Regions from separate parts of the Streptomyces sp. NPDC127108 genome, predicted to be linked through region 2. Evidence: riboswitches for the same ligand, from Rfam matches in the RefSeq annotation. Region 2 holds a riboswitch; each other region holds the start of a gene.

Region 1 (7,763 bases), on a different contig from region 2:
GATGGGTCCGCAGCACCATCGGCAACGGAGCGCGCTGCTATTGCCAGGCGGTACACGTGATCCTCCAATTCCAAGGCGACTTTCGACACCATCGCAGGGCCAGCGAGGGACACCTCGATGCGAACAGCGCCGTAATGATCGCGTAGGCGTTCGCAGTCGGCAGCAAATTCGGGAGTGATGACTCCTAGTGCGTCTTCCGCCACCTCTGGCAGGTCACGGGCATGGGTGAACACGGCCACCGCTGCAATCATCAAGGACCTATAGCTGCTGTGGCGGGACTCTATGCGGGCTCGGCGATGCTCAGAGCGAGCTGCTATCCGTGCGCCTTCACGCTGAGCCCGCCCGATGGTGAAGGAGGCTCCGATCGTCCCAACGGAACCAGCTAGAGCGCCCATAACCGCTGCGGTACCTGCGTCCATCCTGCGATTCTCCGCGTACCAGTTGCGCGCGCAAGACCACCTCGCAAGAAGGAATCGGACTTGGTCCAGGTGGAAGATGCGCACCCACCTCACGAGCCTCACCCGAGAGGTTCAAGGACGGGTTCTCAGCTTCTTGCGCGCCGGTCGGCGGCCGCCAGGGCGGTGAGCATGATCGGCCTGCTGTCATGCGCGGCGCTGCGGAAACTCGTGACCATTCCCGTGCTCGGCTATTGCTCCACCAGCTTCGTCCGGGCCCACTCGGCCCAGTCCCGGTGCATGGCCTCGAAGCGGAGGCCCCACTCCAGCGCCAACGCGCCGTAGACCGACAGCGCGTCGTCGCTCCAGTCGGTCTGGTCGCGCACCTCGCGCAGCTCCTCGTGCCGTTCGTCGGCCGCCTTCGCGATGTGACCCAAGAACTCGCGGGCCTCGGCCGGGCTGATGGCGTTGAGGAAGAACACGCGCAGGATCAGGTCGTCGCGTCGGGGGCGAGGTGCCACGTCGATCATCCAGCGCCGCAGTTCGACGCGGCCGTCCTCGGTGATCTCGTAGACCTTCCGGCCCCGCGGTCCCTCCTCGATCACTGCGATCAGTCCCGTGTCGGCGAGCTTGGCCAGCTCGCCGTAGACCTGGCTCTGGGTGGCCGCCCACGCGTGGCGAAGCGAGTTGTCGAACTTCTGCATCAGGTCCCAGCCGCTGCCGGGCTCCTCGGACAGCAGGCCGAGGACGGCATGTCGAAGGCTCATGCGTGAACTCTACCTTCCATTGTTGACAGGTCGAATCCAGACCTTCTAGTTTTGACATGTCAACATTGACATGTCAGGAGGTCCCATGGCTACGACCACCTTCCATCTCAAGGGGAACTACGCCTCCGTCCACGACGAGCTGACCGCGTACGACCTGCCCGTCACCGGGGCGATACCGCCCGAGCTGAACGGCTGGTACCTGCGCAACGGGCCGAACCCGCGCGAGGAGTCCGCGCACTGGTTCGTCGGTGACGGGATGATCCACGGGGTCCGGCTGGAGAACGGGCGGGCCGCCTGGTACCGCAACCGCTGGGTCCGCACCCGCAGCTTCGAGGACCCGGCGGTCCAGGAGTACCGGGAGGACGGCACGGCGGACCGGACGGCGTCGGTGGCGAACACGCATGTCGTGAACCATGCCGGGAAGACCCTCGCGCTCGTCGAGAGCGCGCTGCCGTACGAGGTGACGCACGAACTGGAGACCGTCGGGCCCTACGACTTCAACGGCAAGCTCACCACGGCGATGACCGCGCACCCGAAGATCTGCCCGGAGACCGGCGAGCTGCACTTCTTCGGCTACGACTGGCAGGAGCCGTATCTGACCTACCACCGTGCGGACGCACGCGGCGAGTTGGTGCTGTCGCGGTCGATCGACGTACAAGGCCCCACGATGATGCACGACTTCGCGATCACCAGCCGTCACGTGGTGTTCCTGGAAATGCCGATGGTGTTCGCTCCCGGTCCCGGCATGCCCTACGAATGGGACGAGGGCTTCCAGGCGCGGATCGGTGTGCTGCCACGGCACGACCCGCGCGCCCGGGTGCGCTGGTTCCCGATCGACCCGTGCGTCGTGCTCCACACGCTCAACGCACACGACGCGGGGGACGCGATCGTGCTGCACGCGGTGCGGCATCCCCGGCTGTCGTGGAGCGAGGCCCTGGAGTCGCCCTCGGTCCTGTGGCGGTGGACGATCGACCTGCGTACGGGAGGTGTCCGCGAGGAGCAGATCGACGACCGCCCGGTTGAATTCCCGCGCATCGACGACCGGTTCGCGGGCCTCGATGTCCGGTACGGCCACGTCACCGGGCGCGACGCGATCGTGCGGTACGACCTCCACGCGGGCGGTTCGACCGCGTTCGAGCCCGGCGAGGGATATCGTCCCTCCGAAGCCGTGTTCGCGCCCCCGAACTGGCTCATCGCGTACGTCTACGACCGCGCACGCGACGGAAGCGATCTGGTGATCCTGGACGCCACCGACCTGCGGAAACCGGTGGCGACGGTGCACCTCCCCGCCCGCGTGCCGGAAGGGTTCCACGGCAACTGGATCGCGGACTGAGCCCCCCCCCGGGGGGGAGCACAGCGGCAGCACCCGTCACGGCATGCGCGGTGTTCACCACTCCCCCGACGTCGGCCGCTCACTCACGCTGCCGGGGAATTCCCGGCCGCACGCCGCCGACCGGGCCACAGGTCGTCATACGAAGCGTCCATGAACTGCACCTGCGGGGCTCGCAGTGCCGACGCGTCGGCCGTCTCACCACGGGCTGCCCCCTGGGCCGCCCCTGCCGGGGCAGTTACGGGACGGTCTTTGGGCGCGGGTCCGATCAGGCCCTGCCGTAGGCGTGGCCGCTGCTGCACCTGGCGATCGGATGCCCCTTGCGGGCCAGGCAGATACTCAGCCTGACCCGCTTTCCCTCACGGATATTGAACACACCTGATTTATTGGTCCCTTTGCCGCACGCACGGCGGTAGTACGCCCGGTAGCGCCCGTCCTGACGCCACCTCACGTGCTGCACGACGCAGTATCCGTCGGCGTCCGCGTCGTAGATGTGCCACACGTCGCCCCGGTGGTAGAACTTGACGAATCCCCACGAGTTGCTGATTCCCGCATTGGCACCCCTGTTCGCCTGGATGTCGGTTTCCGGTGTCTCGGTGTCTACTGCAGAAACCGGAGTAGCGAATGCCAGATCCGGGGTGGGCGTACCACCTCGGGCCGCGGCAGGAGCAGTTGCGGCTGCACTCAGTACAGTTGTCGCCGCCAGCGACAATGTGCCGAGTGTCTTGGCGATCTTGCGCTTCATGAGAAGTTCTCCGTTCGCTTCATGACGGTTTCTCCGTCCGTGAGTTGAAGCTGAGTCACGGCGCCACTGCGCACACCCCCGCCCTCGTCGGCAGCGGGTGGTTCAGGCCGTGCCTCAGGCATTTCAGCGGACGGCCGGTTTTCTCACAGCCCCCGTTCGTGCCGGTAGACAAACTGGCTACGCGCGGTCGCCGGTGCTGCTTGCGGGCGCCCCTAGGAGCGTGGGCGTCCGGGGCGAACGGCTAGATCTTGGCCTCGTGGGCGTAAGGCTCCAGCTGCAGGCATCAGCGTCCTTGCCAGCTCACCAGCAGCGGTGTGCGACCAAGCAGACCTTTAGGGTTTGTCCGACTTTGCTCCGGAATTCACTTTCTCGCGCCATTGATGGCGTACACGAAGTGCTCCCTGCATTGTGTGGCACTTGGGCGGAATAGCACGCTCTGCTGCGCCGTCGAGACACGTTCCGGCCCGCACTCCATTCAGTGAAATGGGTCACGCCGGTCGGCCGGGGGCGGCTGCGCCCCGCCGGGAGTCGTGGAACGCACTTCCGTTCCACGCAAAGAAAGTTGGGGTTTTTGATCAAAGCGTGCGAGAGGTTGTGGATCTCCGGGATGAGCTTCGCTGATTTCCCGTTTGATTTCCGGTCTTGTTCCGTCCGCGTTTTCTCGCTTAACGTCGCCGTCAATCCGGATGGAACGCCGAATCCTGCCGCTGTCCGGAAACACTCCCACCCACTCACTCACTTCGCATGGCAGGAGCGGGGGACCCAGGTAAGACGCCGGTCCGGATTCCGGAACGGCTCGGGGTGAAGTCGCACTCGCATGTGCGGCCGGACATCTCCCGTCCGAACCCGACAGCTCACCTCGCAGGCGACGGAGAGGAATTCGTCATGCCTGCAAGGGGAAAGCACCGCCGCCCCAAGTCCAGCCCGCTCGCCCGGGGCATCGCCGTCGCGGGCACCGGCGGGGCCGTGCTCGCGCTCCCGGTGCTCGGCGCGGCCGACGCCACCGCCGCCGCACAGGCCGGCACGGCCGCCCAGCCCGCCGCGGCGCCCAAGACCTATGTGGTCGCCGCGGGTGACTCTCTTTCCACGATCGCCCGCGAGCACTCCGTGAGCGGCGGCTGGAAGAAGCTCTACCAGGACAACCGGAGCGTTCTGGGCGACGACCCGGGGATGATCCGCCCCGGCCTCAAGCTCACCCTCGGCGGCAAGAACCCTGCCAAGCCCGCGCAGAAGCCGGACACCGCCGACGGGCGGGCGGACCGCTCCGAGCGTGACGGCACGCTCGCCGCCGAGCCCGCCGCCGCCCCGGCCCCGAAGGCGTACACCAACGACCTCGACGGCTGGATCAAGGAGTCGCTCGACATCCTGGCCCAGCACGGCATCCCCGCCTCCTACGAGGGCATCCACCGCAACATCATGCGCGAGTCCTCAGGCAACCCGCTGGCCACCAACAACTGGGACTCCAACGCCGCCGCGGGAACCCCGTCCAAGGGCCTCCTGCAGGTCATCGACCCGACCTTCGCCGCCTACCGCCTGCCCGGCACGTCGATGGACAGCTTCGACCCCGTCGCCAACATCACCGCCGCCTGCAACTACGCGGCCGACCGCTACGGCTCGATCGACAACGTCAACGGCCCCTACTAGGCCCCCGTCCCGCCTCGCCTGCCGCGCGCCTTCCTCTGAACCGGGGCGCAGCCCTGCCTCGCCGGGCTTCCGATCATGTGGCCAGGTCCAGCCACTCCCCCACGGCCAGGACGCGTGCGCGCGGCCCGGCGTGCGCGCGGAACTCGTTCTCCGGGTCGAGGACTTCGGTGTAGCCCGCGATCTTGTCGGGCTGTTCCGGCTCGTAGTGGATCGGCACCGCGTACCGGGCGTCGAGGATCTCCGCTGCCGCGGCGGCCTGCTCCGGGTCCATCGCGGCGGGCAACGGGCTCGGCGGCTGCAGGTGCGGTGCGTCGACCACGGGGCCGTTCGCGGGCAGGAAGACCGCGTCGAACGGGCTGAACCGGCGCGCGACGAGCCACCAGGAGCCGTGGAACATCGTGTCGCCGCCGTGGAAGACCCGCTGCCCGTCGGCCTCGACCACCCAGTTCAGCTGTGGGTCGCCAAGGCCGTCGACGGCGGGCACCGCGGTGACGCGGAACGGCCCGATGTCGCGGGTGGCCCAGGCGTCCACAGCCTCGGCGGCCAGCCGGTGCAGGGCCAGCTCGCGCTCGGCCAGCAGCGTCGTCACGTTGTCCGTCTCGTCGCCGTGGCCGGGTGCCGGCCGCAGCACGGGCGCCCCCGGCACCAGCGCGTCGGCGAGGGCCGAGGCGTCGGTGTGGTCCCGGTGCAGGTGGGTGACCAGTGCGGCGGCGGCCTTCCCGCTCGGCTCCGCCAGGCCCTTGTCAGGCTTCCATCCGGTGAACAGCGGTGAGAGGTCCCGCACGTAGTCGATCAGCAGTCGCCTGCCGTCGCCCGCCTCGATCTCCAGCCCGGCCCAGCCCAGTCGTCGTACCCGCATCTCGTACTCCTTCGTCTTCGCTCCGGTGAGCGACACGGAATTTAGCGTACGAGCGTTCTCCAAATCAATAGCGTACGCGCGTACGCTATCGTTGGCGCATGTCACCACGACGCTCAGCGGCCGAGGCACAGGCCACCAGGGGCCGGATCCTCAGCCGCGCCGCCGAGATCGCCTCCGAGGAAGGGCTGGACGGCATCACCATCGGCCGTCTCGCCGAGGAGCTGGAGATGAGCAAGTCGGGGGTGCACAAGCACTTCGGCACGAAGGAGACGCTGCAGATCTCCACCCTGGACAAGGCGTTCGTGGACTTCTGGCACCAGGTGGTCGAGCCCACGCTGACCGAGCCGCCGGGCCTGCGGCGGCTGCGCGCGGTGTGCGCGAACTCCGTGGACTACCTGGAAGCTCCACTGCTCCCCGGTGGCTGCCTGATGACCGCGGCACTCAGCGAGTACGACGGTCGCCCCGGCCGGGTCCGCGACGCGGTCGCCGAAGTCTGGTCACGCTGGCGCCACCAACTGCGCACGGACCTGGCCTCGGCGGTGGACAACGGCGAGCTTCCCGCCGGGTTCGACGTCGACCAGGCGCTGTTCGAAATCGTCGCCGCCGGACTGGCGCTGAACGCCGCCATGCAACTCCAGCACGACAAGACGGCCGCCGACCGGGCCCGCCGCGCGATCGAACGCGCCCTGCACCAGACCTGACCACACGCCAGAGCGGACGCCGGTCGAACAACCGAGCCGAAGACCCGCACAGCAGAAGGCAGATGAACGCCCGTGCGAAGATCGCGGCGTGAACGATCTCCGCTTCCGCCTCGCCGACGACACCGACCTCGCCACTCTCGTCCGACTGCGTGACGACGCCGCCCGCTGGATGATCGCCCAAGGCGTCACCGGCCAGTGGCAGCCCGGCGAACTCGGCACGGACCACTTCCGCAAGATCATGAAGCACGGGGAGATATGGCTCGCGGAGGCCTCCGGTCAGGTGATCGGCGCCTGGGAGCTGTGGTGGCAGGACGAGGACGCCTGGGGACCCCAGCCGCCCACGGCCGGCTACGTGCACCGGCTGATGGTCGACCACGGCAGGGTTCCGTCCGGCACCGGAGGCCATCTCCTGCACGCCGCGGAGCGCCGCGTCGCCGACGCCGGCCGGACACTCGTGCGCCTGGACTGCCTGTCCGGCAACACCCGCCTGCGCGCCTACTACCTCGACTCCGGCTACCGGGTCGTCGGCCACAAGGAAGGCAAACCACAGCCGGGCGGTACGCCGAAGTCCTTCACGCTCCTTGAGAAGTCGGTACGAGGCGACAGCGAGGGGGCGACAACCGCCCGCCAGGACTAGGGCCTGTCCTGGCGATCTGACTGGCCGAGCAAAACCAGGTGTGGCCGATCGCCGCGATGGTGTGAGATGCGGGACATGACGATCGTTCTGAACGAGCCCGGCGTCGACGGGCTGACCAGGGCCGTGGATGCCCTCCGCGTGTGGCAGGACGACCACACGCCGCTGCAACTCCATCCGGGAGACCTCGGCTGGGCCTGGGCGCTCGGCGCGGAGAGGCTGGCTGCGGACGTCCGCACCTGGAGCGTGGACGGACGGATCATCGCCGTTGGATACCTGGACGGCCCCGATGTGCTGCGCCTGACGACCGCGCCGGACCTGCGACAGGACGGTGATCTGGCGCGCCAACTGCTGGCGGACCTCAATGATCCGGGACGCGGGGTCCTGCCGCCCGGGAAGGTCGGCCTCGAAATCCCCGACGGCGCCCTGCTCCGCGAGGTCCTCTTGGAGGCGGGCTGGAATCTGGACGAGCCGTGGACGCCGCTGCGCCACGACCTCTCCGAGCCGGTGCAGGACTCCGGCCTGCGGATCGAGGTGGCCGGTCCGGAGACGGCGGGGGTACGGACCGCAGTGCACCGCTCGGCGTTCGGCAGCCCGAGGTTCACCGAGGAGATCTGGCACGTCCTCGCGGCCGGACCGGTCTACGCCGACGCCCGCTGCCTGATCGGATACGACGACCAGGACAACG
Region 2 (7,763 bases):
GCCGCGGCCGCGGGGTCGATGACGGTGAACCCGGTCTCGCCCGGCATCACGTAGTGCAGCCGGTCCCGGACGCGCTGCTCGGCGTACGCGTCGTCCTGCCAGCGGGCCTTCTCGTCGCGCAGCCGCTCCACGTTCTCGCGGTGCTCGGACTGCTTCTGCCGCTGCTCGGCGATCTCGGCGCGCTGCGAGACGTACTGCCTCATCGGGTAGGCGAGCGCCACGACCAGCGAGCAGACGACGAGCACGAGGAGCGCGGCGCGGCCGGTGAGCCGGGAGCGGCGGGCCTGGCGCTTGGTCTGCGAGCGGTAGACGCGCTCGGCGGTCTGCTCGCCGAGCAGCCGCAGCCGGGTCGCCGTGGAGAACCGGTCCTTGTCCCGGACTTTCCCGGCCATGTGTCTCGCCTCCCCAGTACGCGCGTACGTCCCCGCACACGGTACGGGACCGAGTACGGGGACGTACGTACGACTGGCTAGGGCTTAGCCCGCCTAGAGCCTCAGCCCTTGAAGCGCGGGAACGCCGAGCGGCCCGCGTACACCGCCGCGTCGTCGAGGATCTCCTCGATGCGAAGGAGCTGGTTGTACTTGGCGACGCGGTCCGAGCGGGCCGGGGCGCCGGTCTTGATCTGGCCGCAGTTCACGGCGACGGCGAGGTCGGCGATGGTGACGTCCTCGGTCTCGCCGGAGCGGTGCGACATCATGCACTTGAAGCCGTTGCGCTGGGCCAGCTCGACGGCGTCCAGGGTCTCGGTCAGCGAACCGATCTGGTTGACCTTCACCAGGAGGGCGTTGGCGGAGCCCTCCTCGATGCCGCGGGCCAGGCGCTCGGGGTTGGTGACGAAGAGGTCGTCGCCGACGATCTGGACCTTGTCGCCCAGCTTGTCGGTGATGACCTTCCAGCCCGCCCAGTCGTCCTCGAACAGCGGGTCCTCGATGGACACGAGCGGGTACGCGGCGACGAGCTCGGCGTAGTACTCGGTCATCTCGGCGGCCGAGCGGGACTTGCCCTCGAACTCGTACTTGCCGTCCTTGTAGAACTCGGACGCGGCGACGTCGAGCGCGAGCGCGATCTGCTCGCCGGGGACGTAACCGGCCTGCTTGATGGCCTCGACGATGAGGTCGAGGGCGGCGCGGTTCGACTCCAGGTTCGGCGCGAAGCCGCCCTCGTCGCCGAGGCCGGTGGACAGGCCCTTGGTCTTCAGGACCTTCTTCAGCGTGTGGTAGACCTCGGCGCCCCAGCGCAGCGCCTCGGAGAAGGACTCCGCGCCGATCGGGGCGATCATGAACTCCTGGATGTCGACGTTGGAGTCCGCGTGGGACCCGCCGTTCAGGATGTTCATCATCGGAACGGGCAGCAGGTGCGCGTTCGGGCCGCCCAGGTAACGGAACAGCGGCAGGTCGGAGGCCTCGGACGCGGCGTGGGCGACGGCGAGGGAGACGCCGAGGATGGCGTTGGCGCCGAGCGAGCCCTTGTTGTCGGTGGCGTCGAGGTCGAACATCGCCTGGTCGATCAGGCGCTGCTCGGTGGCGTCGTAGCCGACGAGCTCCGGGCCGATCTGCTCGATGACGGCGAGGACGGCCTTCTCGACGCCCTTGCCGCCGTAGCGGTTGGCGTCTCCGTCACGCAGTTCGATGGCCTCGAAGGCACCGGTGGAGGCGCCGGACGGGACCGCGGCGCGGCCGGTGGACCCGTCGTCGAGGCCGACCTCGACCTCGACCGTGGGGTTGCCTCGGGAGTCCAGGATTTCCCGGGCTACGACGACGTCGATGGACGGCACGAGCATCTCCTTCTGGGATGTGACGCTAGGGGCGCATGGCGTGCACCACTGGGGGCGCGGGCTTGCGCATGGCTTGCATGGTCTTCATCGGCCCTGCGTCTCCTGAGCCTAACGGGCCCGGGAGCTTCGGCCAGCCGACCGCCCGCCCCGTGGGACGGCCATCGGGCCAATTCCCTGGGAATCCGGACGGAACCACAGGTTCTTACCGGCCGGTAGCTTCGCCCTGGGCGTACTCCGGGACCGGCGGGACCGCCCCGGACAGCACCTCGCCCCGGTGCGTACGGGGGATACGCGCACCGGGGCGAGGGAGACCCGTGGGGACGGGGGCGCTCCGCGGGGCGGAGCGGGGGCCCTGTCCGGACGGGCCGGACAGGGCGCGGGTCGGGCTCAGGCTCAGCTGAGGTGCAGCTGCTGGCCCGGGTAGATCATGTCGGCGTCGGAGATGATGTCGCCGTTGAGCTTGTACACCTTGTGCCAGCCGCCCTTGACGTCGTGCTCGTCGGCGATCTTGGACAGGGTGTCGCCCGTCTTGACCTTGTACTCGCCGTCGCCCTTCTTCACGACCTTGCCGGTCGGGGTCTGGACGGTCTTCTTCGACTCGGTCTGCGGGGCGGCCTGCTGCGGCTTCGGCTGCGGCTTGGCCTGCTGCTGCGGCTGAGCCTGCTGCTGCGGCTGCTGCTGGGGCTTGGCCTGCTGCTGGGGCTGCTGCTGCGGCTTCTCGGCACCGCCGCCGTTGTACGGGGCGCTGGTGAGGCCCACGCCACAGCTCGGCCAGGCACCCTTGCCCTGGCCCGCGAGGACCTTCTCGGCGATCTCGATCTGCTGGGCCTTGGAGGCCTTGTCGGCGGTGGCCGCGTACTTCGTACCGCCGTAGGCGGCCCAGGTGGAGGCGGAGAACTGCACGCCGCCGTAGTAGCCGTTGCCGGTGTTGATGGACCAGTCGCCGCCGGACTCGCACTGGGCGACCCGGTCCCACTGGTCGACGGTGGCGGCGTTCGCGGTGCCCGCGGCCATCAGCGGGGCGGCGACGGCGGCGCCGGTGACACCGACGACGGCGGCCGCACGGGTGGCCTTGGACGGACGACGGTGCTTGCCCTTGCCGGAAAGCAGCATGGAGTGATCCCCTCACCGACGCCTGCGAGGTGAGCTGTCGGGTTCGGGCGGGTGAGTGCCCGGCCGTACGGCTTCCGTACGACTTCACCCCTAGCCGGTCCTGCGCGTCGCGCGGCCGCTGGCCGCTCAACGCGTGGGCCCGGCGCTTACCTTGGGTCCCCCGCTCCTGCCTTCGGCGCTCGAAGCGACGACTGTTCCCGTCCGGCCGTTGGCAGGATTCGGCGTACCGACCGGCGGGGCCCGCTGTGGCGAGCGGTCACGACCGTAGACAGGCAATCACCGGAATTTCAAAGACGATCAGGGCTTCTGAGACCCATCTCTCACTTGCCTCTCACCGTCTTTAAACCGGACATTCACCCCGAACCGCCGGCCAACTTCCGCCCCGGTATGCCTACTTCCGGTCCGCTTCGGCGGCCTGGCGCTCCCTCAGGTCAAGTCGCTGACCGGGGAGGATGAGATCCGGGTCACCGCCAACGGTCCGCTTGTTCTCGGCGTAGAGAGTGGACCAGCCGCCGTCAAGGTCGTGCCGGTCGGCGATCTGCGAGAGGTTGTCGCCGGAGCGGACCGTGTAGGTGTCCGCGGGGTCGGCGGCGTCACGCGAGTCGCGCCCTTCACCACGCGACGCGTGGCGGCCCGCGGAGCCCGCGCCACCCTGCTGTGCCCCGTCGGCCTCGTCGGCGCTGGAGCCGCGGTGGCGGCCGGACGGAGACTCGGACGAGGAGTCCTCGGAGCCGTCCGCGGAGTCGTCGGCGCCGGACGGCTCGCGGCCCGCCTCGGACCCGGCGTCGGGCGAAGTGGTGTCGCGGTCGCCGGACTTGCCGTCCTCGCCCGCACCCTTCTCGCCCTTCTGCCCGCCCTTGTCGCGTTCGTCACGCTCGTCGGCCGAGTCGCTATTGTCGGGCTTGCGGTGTTTGCCGGTTTCCTTGCCCGTGGCGCCCTCGTCGCTCGCGTCGGCGGAGTCCTCGGCGTCCTTGCCGCCCTTCTCGCCGCTCTTCCCGTCGTCCTTGGAGTCCTTGGAGTCCCGCGAGTCCTTGGAGCCGTCGGACGGCTCCGAGGGCTCGGACGGCGTGACCGGGAGGCCCGGGTCGACGTCGGCGGCCTCGCCGCCCTTGCTGAGGCCCGCGGCCGGGCCGCAGTTCGGCCACGCGGCGGGGCCCTGGTCGGCCAGGATCTTGTCGGCGACGGCGATCTGCTGGGAGCGGCTCGCCTGGTCGGCGCTCGGCGCGTAGGCGAGGCCGCCGTAGCTCTCCCAGGTCTCCTGCGTCAGCTGCAGACCGCCGTAGTACCCGTCGCCCTTGGCGCTCCACGCGCCGCCGCTCTCGCACTCCGCGACCTTGTCCCACGTCGTGGCGTCGGCGGCGTGCGCGCCCGTGGCGCCGAGCAGCGGGATGGCGATGGCGGATCCGGTGACGCCCGCCGCGACGACGATCGCCGGGGCCTGGCGGGGACGGCGGTGACGGCCTTGGCCGGAGAGCATGCACGTGCCTTTCGAGCGACGACAAGAACAGCTGCGACACGTGGTGCCGAGGGGTGCCGAGCCGTCGTGAACGTAGCCGCAGTCGAACGTCAGTCACAAGTCGATGCAGCGCAGATCACGTGAAAGTCACAGTCTTGACGGTACGTCAGGCACGCGCCGCTCCCCCGTCAGCGGCCGGGCGGCGTGAACGTCACCGGCAAGGTCCGCAGGCCACGCATGATGAGCCCGCCGCGCCACCTCAACTCCTCGGGATCGACGGCGAGTTGCAGGTCGGGCAGCCTGCGGAGCAGCGTCGCGAGCGCCGTCTGGCCCTCCAGGCGGGCCAGCGGGGCGCCGAGGCAGTAGTGGATGCCGTGGCCGTATCCGAGGTGCTGGTTGTCGGCCCGGGACAGGTCGAGGAGGTCGGGGTCGGGGAAGCGGGCCGGGTCGCGGTCGGCGGCGGCGAGGACGACGAGGACGGGGTCGCCCGCGGCGATGTCCTGGCCGCCGATCCGCAGCGGCTCGGTGGCGAAGCGCCAGGTGGCCAGTTCCACGGGCCCGTCGAAGCGGAGCAGCTCCTCGACGCCGGTCTCCAGGAGCGCGGTCTCCCCCGCGGCGAGGGACCGTTGCAGCCGCTCGCGCTGCTCGGGGTGGGTCAGCAGCGCGTACGTGCCGTTCCCGATGAGGTTGACGGTCGTCTCGAACCCGGCGAAGAGAAGGATGAACGCCATCGCGGCGGCCTCGTTCTCGGTGAGGTGCTCGCCGTGGTCGGAGGCGCGGATGAGGCCGGAGATCAGGTCGTCGCCCGGCTCGGCCCGCTTGCGGTGGATGAGGTCCGCGAGATAGCCGCGCATCTTCTTCACCGACCGCGCGACCCCGCCCCGGGGCCCTCCCCCGTGCCGGATCATCATGCCCGCCCAGTCCCGGAAGTCGTCCTGGTCCTCGCGGGGCACGCCGAGCAGGTCGCAAATGGCATAGATGGGGAGCGGGAAGGCGAACTCGTGGATGAGGTCGGCGGTGCCTTCCTGGGCGAACCGATCGATGAGCTGGTCCGTCAGCTCCTGCACGCGGGGCGCGAACTCGGCCACCCGGCGCGGGGTGAACGCCTTCGACACCAGGCGGCGCAGGCGGGTGTGGTCCGGCGGGTCGATGTTGAGCAGATGCGTCATCAGCTCGGCCTTGCGCTCGCCCGGGATGCCCGTCTTGCCCTTCGCGTGCGCGGGCTCGTCGTGGTGCGCCGGGTTCTTGCTGAGGCGCTGGTCGGCGAGCGCCTGCCGGGCGTCCGCGTAGCGGGTGACCAGCCAGGCCTCCACTCCGCTGGGGAGTTCCGTCCGGTGCACGGGGGCGTGCTCGCGGAGCCAGGCGTACGCGGGGTAGGGGTTGCTCGCGAACTCCCAGGTGAAGAGGTCCGGGGCGGGGGTCCCCGGCGGGGCCGGGGTGCCGTGGGGGCAGGCGGACGGGGCCTTGTCGTGCATGGGTCGACCGTATACGGGGGGCGGGGGCGGGTCAGGGGGAGGCGGGCGGGGTGGGGCGGCGTCCGGGCGGAGGGGCGGGAGGGGCGGGAGGGGCGGGAGGGGCGGGAAGGCCGAACCGCCGGAGGGGCGGCGGGACCTTCCTGCGTGGCCTCTCGGGCACGGGCCGGGCTTGGGCCGTGGGCTCCGCGGGCTCGTCGGTCTCGGCCGGGTCCTCGGTCCCGGAGGGCTGCTCGGTCCCGGAAGGCTGCCCGGTCCCGGAGGGCTGCACGGCCTCGGGGGGCAGCGTGATCCCGACCCGCAGGACGTTCAGGGCGAAGGCCGCGTCGCGGTCCCCTGCCTCGGCCGCCGCGCGGTACCAGCGGACGGACCGCTCCACCCGGCCCGGCCGCAGTATCAGCTCGGCCAGATGGAACGCCGCCTGCGGGTCACCGGCCTCGGCCCCCTCGGTGAGCCAGTGCCGGGCGCGGTCGCGGTGCAGCTTGCCGAGCGTGATGTACGCGTCCTGGCGGCCGTCCGCCGCGGCCTGTTCCAGGTAGTGGATCGCCTCGACGGCGGCGCCCCGGCCCGCGAGGATGTGGCCCAGCTGGTTGCAGGCTCCGGTGTGCCCCCGGTCGGCGGCCTTGCGGTACCAGCCTTCCGCCTCCGACACGTCGCCCGAGTACTCGGTGGCGATGCCGAGGACGACGTACGCGGCGATGTCGCCCTCGGCCGCGCGGGGCGCCAGGGCGGCGCGGCACGCCTCGGCCAACGGCGCGACATCGAGGCCCTGCCCGGCCGCCATCGTGCACGCCTGGGCCCACACCTCGTCCAGCACCGCCCCGAGCGCGCCCGAGCGGACGGCGTCCGCGACGAGGGAGCCGTACGCCCGGTACGTGCCCTCCGCCGCCCCGGGGACGAGCAGGCCCGTCGCCTCGTACCGGGGCCGGGTGGCCCAGGCCAGGGCGTCCTCCAGCGACTCGGTCTCCACGACGGACGTGGTGTACGGGTGGTCGGCCTCGTACTCCGGGTACAGCGTGTGCACCGCCCGCAGCAGCGCCATCGGGACGTCCTGCCGCAGCCCGCACCGGGCCAGATCCACGGCAGCCCGCACCAGCAGATGCCCGCGCGGATGCGCCTGCGGCCGCCGCGCCCTGCGCCACTCGTCCCACAGCTCCGGACCCAGGGCGAGGTATTCGGTGACCCCCCGGCCGCCGCGCCACTTCGCGGCGTCGGTGAGGCGCGGGTCGTCGGCCTGTGCGAGCCGTGTCAGTTCCGCGTCGCTCCAGCGGCGGCTCAGCTCGACGGTGTGGGCGCCGCTCAGGACGCGGGCCGCGGGGCCGCCGCCGAAGCGGTGCTCGTCGTACGCCGTGTCGGTCATGGTGGCGAGGACGAGCACGCGTTCGTGGGTGAGCCGGGAGAGCAGTGCCGTGGTGAGGCCGTGGGGGCCCAGGTGGCCCTCCAACTCGTCGAGCCAGAGGATGTGGTGGTCGGTGTCGCCGTGCCGCCCGGACGTGATGTCCCGCAGGTCCGCGCCGGGGTGCGGGGCGTGCACACGCGGCTCGGAGTCGGTGCCCGTGTTCAGCGCCGCCCAGGCCGCCGTCATCGTCTTGCCGGACAGCGGGCCGCCCGTGACGACGACCAGGCCGCCCTCCCGCAGGCCCCGCGTGACGAGGGCGCGGAGCTGTGCGTCGCAGTCCCGCCGCACGTACGGCGTCAGGCTCTCCTCGTCCCCGAAGCGGCTCGTGGGCCGCACGCCGAACCAGAGGCGCCGCAGTTGGCCGGCGCGGGGCCAGTCGTCGGCCGCGGCCGGTCCGCGGGCGACGGTGGTGTGGACGGTGACGTCGCCCGCGATGGTGCCTGCCTGGATCACCGAGCCCGCCGAGCCGCCGGTGACGCTGTTCCGCGTCAGGGCCACCTGGATCACCGGCGGCACGACGGGCGGCGGCCGGTCCGGGGGCGGCCCGAC
Region 3 (7,763 bases), on a different contig from region 2:
CCTCGACGCCCCCCTGGACGCCGAGCCGAAGGGCCTGGACGGCGTCGCCACGATCATGGCGAGGGCCTTCTCCGAAGGCACCGACAAGCACTCCGCGGAGGAGTTCGCCGCCGAGCTCGACCGCTGCGGCGCCACGCTCGACGCGCATGCCGACCACCCCGGCGTCCGGGTCTCCCTGGAAGTGCCCGTGTCCCGGCTGCCCAAGGCCCTCGGCCTGCTCGCCGACGCCCTGCGCGCGCCCGCGTTCGCCGACAGCGAGGTCGAGCGCCTGGTCCGCAACCGCCTGGACGAGATCCCGCACGAGGCCGCCAACCCGGCGCGCCGCGCCGCCAAGGAGCTCTCCAAGGAGCTCTTCCCGGCGTCCGCGCGCATGTCGCGCCCGCGCCAGGGCACGGAGGAGACGGTCTCCGCCATCGACTCCGCGGCCGTACGCGCCTTCTACGAAAGGCACGTCCGCCCCGCCACGGCCACCGCCGTCGTGGTCGGCGACCTCACCGGCATCGACCTGGACACCGTCCTCGCCGACACCCTCGGCGCCTGGACCGGCGGGACGGCCGAGCCGCGCCCGGTGCCCCCGGTGACCGCCGACGACCGCGGCCGCGTCGTCATCGTGGACCGCCCCGGCGCCGTCCAGACGCAGCTGCTCATCGGCCGCGTCGGCCCGGACCGGCACGACCGCGTGTGGTCCGCGCAGGTCCTCGGTACGTACTGCCTGGGCGGCACCCTCACCTCGCGCCTGGACCGCGTCCTGCGCGAGGAGAAGGGCTACACCTACGGAGTGCGTGCCTTCGCCCAGGTGCTGCGCTCCGCCGCCCCCACGTCCCCGGAGGGGGCCACGGGCGCCGCGATGCTCGCCATCAGCGGCTCCGTGGACACCCCCAACACGGGCCCGGCCCTCGACGACCTGTGGAAGGTCCTGCGCACGCTCGCCGCGGAGGGCCTGACCGACCCCGAGCGCGATGTCGCCGTGCAGAACCTGGTCGGCGTCGCCCCGCTGAAGTACGAGACGGCGGCGGCCGTCGCCGCCACCCTCGCCGACCAGGTCGAGCAGCACCTGCCGGACGACTTCCAGGCCCACCTGTACCGCCAGTTGGCGCAGACGGGCACCGTGGAGGCCACCGCGGCCGTCGTGAGCGCCTTCCCGGACGACCGGCTCGTGACGGTCCTCGTGGGCGACGCCGCGCAGATCGAGGAGCCCGTCAAGGCGCTCGGCATCGGTGAAGTGACGGTGGTCACCGGCTGATTGCCGGGATCGGCCGGCGGCGATGCGGCGATGTTCCGGCGGCGTCCAAGGCGGCGTACAGGCCGCGGCGAGCTGCTGACGTAAAGCTGGACATAGCGGCATCAACGCCTCGTGGGAACAGGGACCCCAGCGGCTCAGGAAGCCACTGGGGTCCCTGCATGCCGCCATATGTCCGAATTGACATGGAGGTTGCTCGTCTGGCCTGTGGCGTGCGCTACAAAAGGCCTGATTCGTTTGTCGATTGAAAGATGAGGCGTTTAGCGTCGGTCCGGCTGTCCGTCAGGCAGTACGCCGCGTCCGCGGCACCGGACAGCCATCGCCGAGTCCCCGTACGGCGCGAGCCAGGGGAGCCGGGGACCCACACGTCCCCTGGGGTGAATCGGACCCCTTGCCGCGAGGCGAGGAGCCCGTAGGAGACCTTCCTGCTCCGAACCCGTCAGCTAACCCGGTAGGCGAGAAGGAAGGAAAGGATCAGCCGCTTCATGGCGTTCACCCGCCCGACCGGCAAGCACCGCCGTCCGAGCCGCATCTCGCGTACGACCGCCAGCGCCGCGGGCGTCGCCGCGCTCACCACCACCGGAGTCATCTCGGGCCTGGCCGCGCCGGCCCTCGCCGCCGAAGGCAGCTCCGCGGAGTACGCGCACACCGGCCTCACCCAGTCCATCTCCGTCGGCGACTCCCTGGCCGGCGAGATCGACGCCCAGGCCGCCGCGCAGAAGCACGCCGCCGTCGAGGCCGCCGCGCAGAAGAAGGCCGAGGCCGAGGCCCGCGCCGATGCCGCAGAGGCCAAGCGCAAGGCCGCCGAGGCCAAGCGGAAGGCCGAGGCCGCCGCGAAGGTGAAGGCCCAGAAGGAGCGCGAGGCCAAGGAGCGCGCCGCCCGCGAGGCCGAGCGCAAGCGCCTCGGCTCCTACGTCTCGCCGATCGACGGCAGCTACGTCTCCACCGGCTACAAGACCGGCGGGGCCATGTGGTCCTCCGGCAGCCACACCGGCGTCGACTTCCACGCCGCGTCCGGCACCCAGGTCCAGGCGGTCGCCGCGGGCACCGTCGTCGAGGCCGGCTGGGGCGGCGCCTACGGCAACAACGTCGTGATCCGCCACAACGACGGCACGTACACGCAGTACGGCCACATGTCGTCCCTCAGCGTCACGGTCGGCCAGACGGTCACCCCGGGCCAGCAGATCGGCCTCTCCGGTTCGACGGGCAACTCCAGCGGCCCGCACCTGCACTTCGAGGCCCGGACCGGCGCGGACTACGGCTCCGACATCGACCCCGTGGCGTACCTGCGCTCGCACGGCGTCAACGTCTGATCCCCGACGTGGGGCGTCCGAATCCCGACGCCGACGTCCGAATCCCGACATCAACGTCTGAATCCTGATGCCGGGACCCTCCCGGACGCATGAAAGCCCCGGCTCACCCGAGCCGGGGCTTTCATGCGTATGCGCGCCCTTTTGGCCAAAAGATATCCATGGATTCCGGCCTCCCGTCGGAAAATCCGGCCTTCTGCAATAGAGTTCATGGCGGCAGGGTCCATGGAGTCGTTGAACGAGCGCCATTCGACGCGTCGGCCGACGCGTCGACCAACGCGTTTCGCGGGCATTAAAGCGGAGGTCCGTCATGCGCATTCCCGCGCACTCGGTATGCACGGCCATCCGGGACGACATCGTCTCCGGTGTCTACGAACGCGGCACGCGCCTCACCGAGGAACTGCTCGCCCGCCGCTACGGCGTCTCCCGCGTCCCCGTGCGCGAGGCGCTGCGCACGCTGGAGGCCGAGGGCTTCGTCGTGACCCGCAGGCACGCGGGCGCCTGCGTCGCCGAGCCCACCGAGCAGGACGCCGCCGACCTCCTGGAGATCCGTGCGCTCCTGGAGCCCCTGGCGGCCGCCCGCGCCGCCCAGCGCCGCACCGACGCCCATCTGAAGGTCCTGCGCGGGCTCGTCCGGCTCGGCAAGGAGCGCTCCCGGCGCGGCGGTGCCGAGGACCTCCGCTCGCTCGACGGCTGGTTCCACGAGACGCTCACACAGGCCTCATCGAGCCCCGGCCTGATCACCCTGCTCACCCAGCTCCGCCACAAGATCGCCTGGATGTACGTCACGGAGCCCCAGGCCGCCCCCGCACAGACCTGGTCCGAGCGCGCCGCCGTTGTCGACGCCGTGGCCCGCGGCGACGCCGAGCGGGCCCGTACGCTCACCCTGCTGCACGCGGAACGGACCCCCGCGGCGCACCGGCCGCGGATCGGCCCCCGCGCCGGACGTGTGAGGGATTCGCAACATGCCGTCAACACGGTGAGCGTCCGGAATTAACGGCGGCGCCGTATACAAAGAGATACGTGTTCGCGGACGGAATTTTTCGCTGCCTGCATTTCGGATTCGAGTACGCGCCGAATACGTGTGAGGTGTGCGACCGAATGCACGGCCAGGCGTGCGACCTCATATGCGTCATCAGGCGTGCGGCTAGACGCGCGAAGAATGCGACGAGACGCGCGAACAAGAGAACAAGAGGTGCGCGAAAGAGGTGCGCGAAGGGGCGCGTGAAGAGACGCGCGCCGGATACGCAAAGGGTCCGTCCTGAATTCAGGACGGACCCTTCGTGAATGTGCCGGGCGGCGTTCTCCGCGTACAGAGCGCCAGGCGCACTAGACGGTCTCGGGAAGCTCCTCGAGCCCTTCGGCGACCAGCTTCGCCAGGCGGTCGAGGGCGGCATCCGCACCCTCGGCGTCCGAAGCGAGCACGATCTCCTCGCCGCCCTGCGCACCCAGACCGAGCACCCCGAGCATGGAGGCGGCGTTGACCGGGCTGCCGCCGGCCTTGGCGATCGTCACGGGGACGCCGGCGGCCGTGGCCGCACGGACGAAGATGGAGGCGGGCCGGGCGTGGAGGCCCTCGGCCCAGCCGACGTTGACGCGGCGCTCAGCCATGTGTTGCTGCCCTTCCAGGTGTCTCACACTTGTCTAGACCACTATCTCATGCCGACCCGAATGCTCTTGCCGGACGTCCGTCACCACCCGCCACGGACGTACGTCCCTTACCCGGTCACCCTTCGACCACTCCTACACTGCCCCGGCCCGGGCGGCCGCGCGACCCGTACCCTGGCCCCATGCAGACCCCGGCGGACGGCCCAGCGCAGACCTCGTCGGACAGCGCCGCGCCCGCCCCGGCGGACCAGCACCCCTACCCCTCCCACTGGGAGGCCGACGTGGTGCTGCGGGACGGAGGCACCGCCCGGATCAGGCCCATCACCGCCGCGGACGCGGACCGCCTGGTCAGCTTCTTCGAGCAGGTCTCCGACGAGTCGAAGTACTACCGCTTCTTCGCGCCCTACCCCCGCCTGTCCGCCAAGGACGTGCACCGCTTCACCCACCACGACCACGTCGACCGCGTGGGCCTCGCGGCCACCGTGGGCGGCGAGTTCATCGCGACCGTCCGCTTCGACCGCATCGACGCCCAGGGCCGCCCCGCGTCCGCGCCGGCCGACGAGGCCGAGGTCGCCTTCCTAGTCCAGGACGCCCACCAGGGCCGTGGCGTCGCCTCCGCGCTCCTCGAACACATCGCGGCCGTCGCCCGCGAGCGCGGCATCCGCCGCTTCGCCGCCGAGGTCCTGCCCGCCAACACCAAGATGGTCAAGGTCTTCACGGACGCCGGCTACCAGCAGCAGCGCAGCTTCGAGGACGGCGTCGTACGCCTCGAACTCGACCTGGAACCCACCGACCGCTCCCTCGCCGTCCAGCGCGCCCGTGAACAGCGCGCCGAGGCCCGCTCCGTGCAGCGCCTCCTCGCGCCCGGCTCCGTCGCCGTCATCGGCGTGGGCCGCTCCCCGGACGGCGTCGGCCGCGGCATTCTGCGCAATGTCCTGGGAGCGGGTTTCACGGGCCGCCTGTACGCCGTGAACAGCGCCCTCCCCGAAGGGGCCGGCGACATCGACGGCGTGCCCGCCCACCGCTCCGTGCGCGACATCGCCGAACCCGTCGACCTCGCCGTCGTCGCCGTCCCCGCCGAACGCGTCCCCCAGGCCGTCGCCGACTGCGGCGAACACGGCGTCCAGGGGCTCGTCGTCATCTCCGCCGGATACGCCGAGAGCGGCCCCGAGGGACGCGAGCGGCAGCGTGAACTCGTCCGCCAAGCACGCTCCTACGGGATGCGCATCATCGGACCCAACGCCTTCGGAGTCATCAACACCTCTCCGGAGACCCGCCTCAACGCCTCCCTGGCCCCGGACCTGCCGCCCGCAGGACGCCTCGGCCTGTTCACCCAGTCGGGCGCCATCGGCATCGCTCTCCTGTCCCGGCTGCACCGCCGCGGCTCGGGCCTGTGGGGCCTGTCCACGTGCGTCAGCACCGGCAACCGCGCGGACGTCTCCGGCAACGACGTCCTCCAGTACTGGTACGACGACCCGGACACCGACGTCGCCCTGATGTACCTCGAATCCATCGGCAACCCCCGGAAGTTCACCCGCCTCGCCCGCCGCACCGCCGCCGTGAAACCCCTCGTCGTCGTCCAGGGCGCCCGGCACAGCGGCATCGCGCCGACCGGCCACGCGGGCGCCGCCACCCGCCTCCCGCACGCCACCGTGTCGGCGCTCCTGCGGCAGGCCGGGGTGATCCGCGTGGACACCGTCACCGAACTCGTCGACGCCGGACTGCTCCTCGCCGGGCAACCGCTGCCCGCCGGACCCCGCGTCGCCATCCTCGGCAACTCCGAGTCGCTCGGCCTGCTCACGTACGACGCCTGCGTCGCCGAAGGCCTGCGACCGCTGCCGCCCCTCGACCTGACGACCTCCGCGTCCCCGGACGACTTCCGCACCGCCCTCGCCGCCGCGCTGGCCGACGACGGCTGTGACGCGGTCGTCGTCACCGTCATCCCGTCCCTCGGCGAGTCCACCCGCCAGGGCGAGGACAAGTCCCTGGCGGCCGCCCTGCGCGCCGCCGCCGCGAGCTGCCCCACGAAGCCGGTCACGGTCGTCCACGTCGAGCTGGGAGGCCTCGCGAAGGCCCTGTCCGCCGCGGCGAGCACGGGGCCGCGCGGGGCGGCGATCGCGGAGCAGGCGGGCCAGTCGGGCCAGGCGGAGGCGGCCCACCCGAGGGACACAGCTCGCCCGGCGGAGGCGGCCCACCCGGGGGACACAGTCAGCCCGGCGGGACCGACCCACGCGGGGGATACGGCCCACCTGGGGACCACGGCCCACCAGCCGAACCCCACCCACCCTGCGGACCACGGGGCACCGACACCCCCGCCCCACCCTCCCCGCCCCACCGACCCCCCGCGCCCCCAAGCCGGGCCCGGCGTGCCACCGCCACCCCCACCGTCCTCGCCCCCGTCCCCGCCGCCCTCGTCCCCGGCCGAACCGCCGCCCCCCACCCCCCGGGCAGACCCGCCACCCCACCACCGCATCCCCGCCTACCCCGCGGCCGAGCGCGCCGTCCGTGCCCTCGCCGAGGCCGTCAAGTACGCCCAGTGGCGGCGCGACATCGCCGAGCCCGGCAAGGTGCCCGAGTACGACGACATCGACGAACAGGGCGCGGGCGAGCTGATCGAGCGCCTCCTGGCCAAGGCCGACGACGTCCGCGGAGTCACCCTCGACGCCGACGACGCCCACGACCTGCTCGCGCGGTACGGCATCCGCGTACGCCGGGCCCTGCCCGCCCCCGACGCCGACACCGCCGTCCGCGCCGCGCGGGAGGCCGGCTACCCCGTCGCCCTCAAGACCACCGCGCCCCACCTGCGCCACCGCCCCGACCTCGGCGGCGTCCGCCTCGACCTCGCCGACGAGGAACAACTGCGGCGCGCCTACCGGGAACTGACCCACACCCTCGGCAGGCCAGCCGAGCTGCGTCCCGTCGTCCAGGCCATGGTGGCCCGCGGCGTGGACACCGTCGTGCGGGCGGGCCACGACCCCGTCGCCGGTGCCGTGCTGTCCTTCGGGCTCGCCGGAGCGGCGTCCGAGCTGCTCGGCGACACCGCCCACCGGCTGATCCCGGTCACCGACAGGGAGGCGGGCAACCTCGTCCGGTCGATCCGGACGGCCCCCCTCCTGTTCGGCTGGCGCGGTTCGGCGCCCGTGGACACCCCCGCCCTCGAAGAGCTCCTGATGCGGGTCTCGCGGCTCGTCGACGACCACCCCGAAGTGGTCGCCGTCTCACTGGAGCCGGTGGTCGTCGCCCAGGAAGGTCTTTCCGTCCTCAGTGCCGCCGTCCGCCTCGCACCGCCGCCCGCCCGCGACGACCTGGGCCCCCGCACCCTGCCCGCGTACTGACGGCGCGCGCCTGCGGCCCCGCCGACGCCCCGCGCGCGTGGCCGACGACCGCACACAAGGGGTGCTCGCGCGGCCACTGGGCACCTTGGGCCAGGCGCCGGGCCGTAGGATGGGCGCATGGCAAAGACCGGTACGACGACCCAGGGGCTGCGCGCGGCGATCGAGCGCAGCGGCTACTACCCGGCCCTCGTGGCCGAGGCGGTGGAGGCCGCGATCGGCGGCGAGACCATCGGGTCGTACCTGGTCCACCAGGAGACCACGTTCGACGCG

Evidence for each region. Region 2 has a riboswitch for cyclic di-AMP ahead of ACFVHO_RS33305 (transglycosylase family protein). Riboswitches for the same ligand answer to the same signal wherever they lie in the genome.
Region 1: another riboswitch for cyclic di-AMP. It lies ahead of ACFVHO_RS22445 (transglycosylase SLT domain-containing protein); the one in region 2 lies ahead of ACFVHO_RS33305 (transglycosylase family protein).
Region 3: another riboswitch for cyclic di-AMP. It lies ahead of ACFVHO_RS37185 (M23 family metallopeptidase); the one in region 2 lies ahead of ACFVHO_RS33305 (transglycosylase family protein).

The regions. Positions count from the first base shown of each region.
Region 1 is NZ_JBHXTE010000026.1:348-8,110, reverse strand. It holds gene ACFVHO_RS22465 (hypothetical protein) at 1-251, opposite strand, end outside; gene ACFVHO_RS22460 (PadR family transcriptional regulator) at 647-1,162, opposite strand; gene ACFVHO_RS22455 (carotenoid oxygenase family protein) at 1,248-2,495, shown strand; gene ACFVHO_RS22450 (hypothetical protein) at 2,761-3,237, opposite strand; cyclic di-AMP (ydaO/yuaA leader) riboswitch at 3,920-4,118, shown strand; gene ACFVHO_RS22445 (transglycosylase SLT domain-containing protein) at 4,123-4,881, shown strand; gene ACFVHO_RS22440 (MBL fold metallo-hydrolase) at 4,955-5,740, opposite strand; gene ACFVHO_RS22435 (TetR/AcrR family transcriptional regulator) at 5,839-6,441, shown strand; gene ACFVHO_RS22430 (GNAT family N-acetyltransferase) at 6,530-7,078, shown strand; gene ACFVHO_RS22425 (GNAT family N-acetyltransferase) at 7,154-7,763, shown strand, end outside.
Region 2 is NZ_JBHXTE010000050.1:46,686-54,448, reverse strand. It holds gene ACFVHO_RS33315 (septum formation initiator family protein) at 1-392, opposite strand, end outside; gene eno (phosphopyruvate hydratase) at 494-1,780, opposite strand; gene ACFVHO_RS33305 (transglycosylase family protein) at 2,168-2,887, opposite strand; cyclic di-AMP (ydaO/yuaA leader) riboswitch at 2,892-3,075, opposite strand; gene ACFVHO_RS33300 (transglycosylase family protein) at 3,279-4,364, opposite strand; gene ACFVHO_RS33295 (cytochrome P450) at 4,532-5,818, opposite strand; gene ACFVHO_RS33290 (sel1 repeat family protein) at 5,850-7,763, opposite strand, start outside.
Region 3 is NZ_JBHXTE010000065.1:30,609-38,371, reverse strand. It holds gene ACFVHO_RS37190 (M16 family metallopeptidase) at 1-1,243, shown strand, start outside; cyclic di-AMP (ydaO/yuaA leader) riboswitch at 1,551-1,712, shown strand; gene ACFVHO_RS37185 (M23 family metallopeptidase) at 1,726-2,553, shown strand; gene ACFVHO_RS37180 (GntR family transcriptional regulator) at 2,861-3,547, shown strand; gene ACFVHO_RS37175 (HPr family phosphocarrier protein) at 3,880-4,161, opposite strand; gene ACFVHO_RS37170 (GNAT family N-acetyltransferase) at 4,341-7,493, shown strand; gene ACFVHO_RS37165 (DUF5998 family protein) at 7,611-7,763, shown strand, end outside.